DNA from 2 places in the Tildeniella sp. genome. Region 2 is predicted to be linked to the other one. Evidence: riboswitches for the same ligand, from Rfam matches in the RefSeq annotation. Region 2 holds a riboswitch; the other holds the start of a gene.

Region 1 (2,203 bases), on a different contig from region 2:
CGAGCAGAGGAAATAGCCCTTTAGGATTACAGAAGTGAAATTCCAGCGGCACTGGTCGAAAGTCAGAATAAATCAGGTCGGTGGGACCGTGGACTTCATGAATCCAGTCGGTGAGCTGGTCGCTGTTAGCAACGGTGGCAGAGAGCGCTACCAGTTGAATTTCGGGTGGGCAGTAGATGATCGATTCTTCCCAAACGGTGCCGCGCTGACGATCGTTCATATAGTGACATTCGTCCAGCACTACGGCTTCGACCCCAGTGAGGGAGGTGCCGACTTCCCCGATCGGCGTGCCATAGAGCATATTACGAAAGATTTCGGTAGTCATTACCAGGATGGGAGCATCGCGGTTAACCGAAACATCCCCAGTCAAAAGACCGACTGACTCAGCGCCAAAGAGTTCTCGAAAATCGCGCAGCTTCTGGTTTGACAGCGCTTTAAGTGGCGTTGTGTAAAAGACTCGTCGCCCCCGATTGAGCGCCCGGTGGATCGCGTACTCCCCAATGAGCGTTTTACCGGAACCCGTTGGGGCACACACGACAACCGATCGACCCGCTTCTAAGGCGGCGATCGCCTGCTTTTGAAATGCATCCAGCTCGAAGGGAAACAGAGTCTTCAGGTCTAGCCCTGACGCTAAAGGGGAAACAGTCACGCCCAAAAATCCTAACCGTAGTGGAGATCGACGAACCGACGTTTTGTGATCGTCCGTTCATCATATATCCTGATTTTAGACTGACCACCTCATAGTCTCTCTTAATGCTGAAGCATTCTTTTCGCCGAACGATCCGCTTCAGGTCTCTACTACCTTAAAGATTTGTGCTCAGTAGTACAGTAAATCTACCGTTAAGCTTCCCTCGGAGAGAGAATCATCCCTCTACAGTGAGCTATAGTAGCTGAGGATGATTAAGTCACTCACCAATAACGATGTACTGCTTATGCCATGGCGCTGGCGGTCTAGATGGCTCAATCGCCTGGACTAAAAGCGTTATGTATACTGTCGCTGTTCGGCATCAAGCATACAACGTGTCTAACAACGTGGGTTAAGCCTAATTTGAGTTGATCCGGCACGTAAGCTGTCGTGATCATTTAACTCAAGCGGAGGAACCAAATCAATTGGGGCTAATCTCGGTGCTGCTGAGAGAGACACCTTCCAGTCTTAGCCCGTCAGCTAACTCCGTCGGCAATGGGAGGAGCAACCCAAAACTATTGCTGATAAAGCTGTGGTTATTGGAGTCTCCCGATAGGTACTGCTTAAGCGCTCTTTAAATTTGTTATGCAAGAGCGTTATGTATCTGTTACCTGACCCACCTCTCGCACACCCTATTCTTGAGAGGTTCAACCATGAATATTTTGTCTATGCTCGCACGTCTGCAAGACGCGTTGGGTTGTCCTGATCTCACTAAGCAGATGGTGCTAGTGCCACATCGCTCAACTGAGCCACGATCGCCCAAAGAAATCAATCTTCTTGTAGGCTACAACGGCTCGCCTTGTAGCCAAACTGCACTAGACTTGACGCTGTGGATTGCCCATCGGACGCGATTAGCGACGGGTAAGCAAGTTACAGTTCAAGTTGTCTACGTGTTGGATAGAGAGAGCGAGTGTCAGCCTGTTTCCTCGTTGCCTTATCATCTCGCTGCCCAAACAGACGGTGATCCGGTGCTTTATGCCAGCGCGATTGGTAATGGCTATCGCTATATAGAAACTGGACATCGCTCAACTAGCGCGGTGGCAGAACCACCCGTTCGCCCCCCATCTTGCCAGTTAAACCAGTTTGATCAGGCAGACTTGATTCTTTGGCAAGCCCGCCATATGGCGGATGAATGGCGCGGGTCACTTAAAACCCATCTTCGGTTTGGGTCAGTTGCGGTAGAGTTGCGCCGTGTGGCTCAAGCTGAGTCGGCAGAGCTATTGCTGTTAGGCTGTGATTCGTCCTCACACCCGCTTGTACAGCAATTAGCAACCGATTTCCCCTGTGCGATTCTCGGCATTCCACCCGCAGCGTCTACCAGCTAGGCATCAGCGATCGCCCATAATGCTTTGCAAAAGAACGTCCAAACCACTGTCGGGGCGTTCTTTTGCTGTGAACATCAACTACTCCGATCGCCGTGCGCGATCGATCTCCCGCTGAAGTGCTTCGATCTGACGGCGTAATTCATCGACTTCTGCTCTAGAAGATTGTGGTGGCTTTACAGTTGGCTCTGAGGGC
Region 2 (2,203 bases):
AGCGCTCACGTCGAAGCCACTCCCTAACTCACGGCTGTCGATCGTCGATGGGTGACTAAAACTTGCAGTTGGCTAATCGCCGCATCTAACAACAACCCAGTTAAGCCAATCACAAGGACTGCCAGAAAAACGGAACTTAAGTTGAGGCGGCTCCATTCATCCCATACAAAAAAGCCAATGCCCACACCGCCTGTCAGCATTTCTACAGCAACAATGACGAGCCATGCAATGCCCAGACTGATTCTCAAGCCTGTAAAAATGTAGGGCAAACTGGCAGGCAGAATAATTTTGATCACCCTTCGCCACCGAGGCATTTCCAGTACCCGCGACACGTCCAGATAATCCTGAGGCACGCTGGACACACCTAAGGCAGTGTTAATAATGGTGGGCCATAGAGACGTAATGAAAATCACAAAAATGGCGGAGGGATCGGCAAGATTGAAGATTGCGAGGGCGATCGGCAACCATGCCAACGGTGATACAGGCTTAAAAATTTGCACGATCGGGTTCAGCGCCAGCATGACCGGGCGGGACATCCCAATCAAAAAGCCAACCGGAATAGCCACGATCGCTCCTAACAGAAAGCCCAGCAGCACGCGACGCAAGCTAGCTAGCAAAAGCCAGCCAAGACCCAAATCTCCCGGACCACGTTGATAAAACGGGTTCAGAATGAAATCCAGGTTGTTGACCAGTGCTTCAGCCGGAGTAGGCATGAGATCGCGTCGGAGCAGCGCCACGCCCCACCACAGCAAAAGAATGCCGAGAAATCCCAGCGCAGGCAGAATGACTGTATCTCGAACAAGCACAGGCTTGGTTCGTTTCCAGCTAGCCTGAGCCACAGCGGCAAAAACCGCTGCCAAATTCATCTGAAAAACCATCTTCAGCGCCTCAGAGTCTAAAGCAGGTACAAAAAACTGAGCAGTACTAGCAAGAGACACTGACGAGTCTGAAGCATTGATCAAAATGCTTACTCTTCAGTCCTCCCTCAATGCTGACGGGGTTAGCTGACGGGCTAGGGCTGAGAGATGCCCTCCACTGGAAAGGATCAAGGATCAAGGATGAGTGGTTCAAGCCTTTAGCCTTTAGCCTTTCAACGGTTCGCCCCAAGGTTTGGGTCCTCCGCTCCATTTAATACAGAAACCGCATTGGCTTCAGCGAAAATATGGATTAAGCTGACTGGCTACAGTTATAGCTATGCAATTTAACATACGCTCCTACGGATTGCACAATCTCTCTACAGAAATACGTTTTTGAACATGCCAGTAGCAGCACTCCATACTCAAAATCATCCCATAGCCAGATCAGTGTGCCGATGATTTCCACAAATCGCTTCAGCAAATTGGCTTCCTAGCAGCATCTCAAGGAGGAAGCATTTTGTGGGTAGCTGTAAGGAAAAAGCGGGTAATCGGACTCGAACCGACGACATTCACCTTGGGAAGGTGACGTTCTACCACTGAACTATACCCGCAGAAAAAGGGATGAGAGATAAATAGGAGTCGGAGATGTGTAAGCCGTTGCGAGCCACGCTGTATTAGCCATTATAGAGCGTGAGTTGCACTACAAATGCGATCGTCCATTTTCATCCTTCATCCCTCAGCCTCAAACGTTGCTTGTCGTGGCTAATTTGAATCGATCGTTCACCGCTTTCCAATTGACGACATTCCACCAGGCTTCTAGATAATCAGCGCGGCGATTCTGGTAGTTAAGATAGTAAGCATGTTCCCAGACATCATTACCCATGATGGGGTACAGCCCTTCCATCAACGGGTTGTCCTGATTAGCCGTACTGGTGATTTGGAGTTTGCCCTCTTTGGTACGCACGAGCCATGCCCAACCGCTACCAAAGCGTTTTGTGCCTGCTTCATTGAACTGCTTTTTGAACTCGTCAAAACTGCCAAAGGTTTTTTGAATGGCAGTGGCAAGTTCTCCCGTGGGTTCACCGCCTGCCTTGGGTCCCATAATGACCCAGTACATGGTGTGGTTGATGTGTCCACCGCCATTGTTGCGAACGATCGTGCGAACGTCTTCGGGCACACTGCTGAGGTTGCGAATGAGATCCTCAGCCGTTTTGCCTTTGAGTTCCGGGTGCTTCTCGATCGCACCATTCAGGGCTTTAACGTAAGCAGCGTGATGCTTGTCGTGGTGGAACTGCATAGTGCGTTCGTCAATATGCGGTTCCAAAGCGTTGTAGGCGTAAGGCAGA

What was found. Region 2 has a riboswitch for cyclic di-AMP ahead of ntrB (nitrate ABC transporter permease). Riboswitches for the same ligand answer to the same signal wherever they lie in the genome.
Region 1: linked by a shared signal. The riboswitch ahead of AC5JO6_RS26190 (adenine nucleotide alpha hydrolase family protein) and the one ahead of ntrB (nitrate ABC transporter permease) in region 2 are both predicted to bind cyclic di-AMP.

What each region holds. Positions count from the first base shown of each region.
Region 1 covers NZ_JCACKI010000073.1:33,326-35,528, reverse strand. Annotated here, with positions in the region: gene AC5JO6_RS26195 (DEAD/DEAH box helicase) at 1-649, opposite strand, end outside; cyclic di-AMP (ydaO/yuaA leader) riboswitch at 1,059-1,195, shown strand; gene AC5JO6_RS26190 (adenine nucleotide alpha hydrolase family protein) at 1,339-2,010, shown strand; gene AC5JO6_RS26185 (M48 family metallopeptidase) at 2,089-2,203, opposite strand, start outside.
Region 2 covers NZ_JCACKI010000005.1:105,695-107,897, forward strand. Annotated here, with positions in the region: gene ntrB (nitrate ABC transporter permease) at 24-878, opposite strand; cyclic di-AMP (ydaO/yuaA leader) riboswitch at 976-1,167, opposite strand; tRNA gene AC5JO6_RS02585 (tRNA-Gly) at 1,397-1,468, opposite strand; gene AC5JO6_RS02590 (Fe-Mn family superoxide dismutase) at 1,600-2,203, opposite strand, start outside.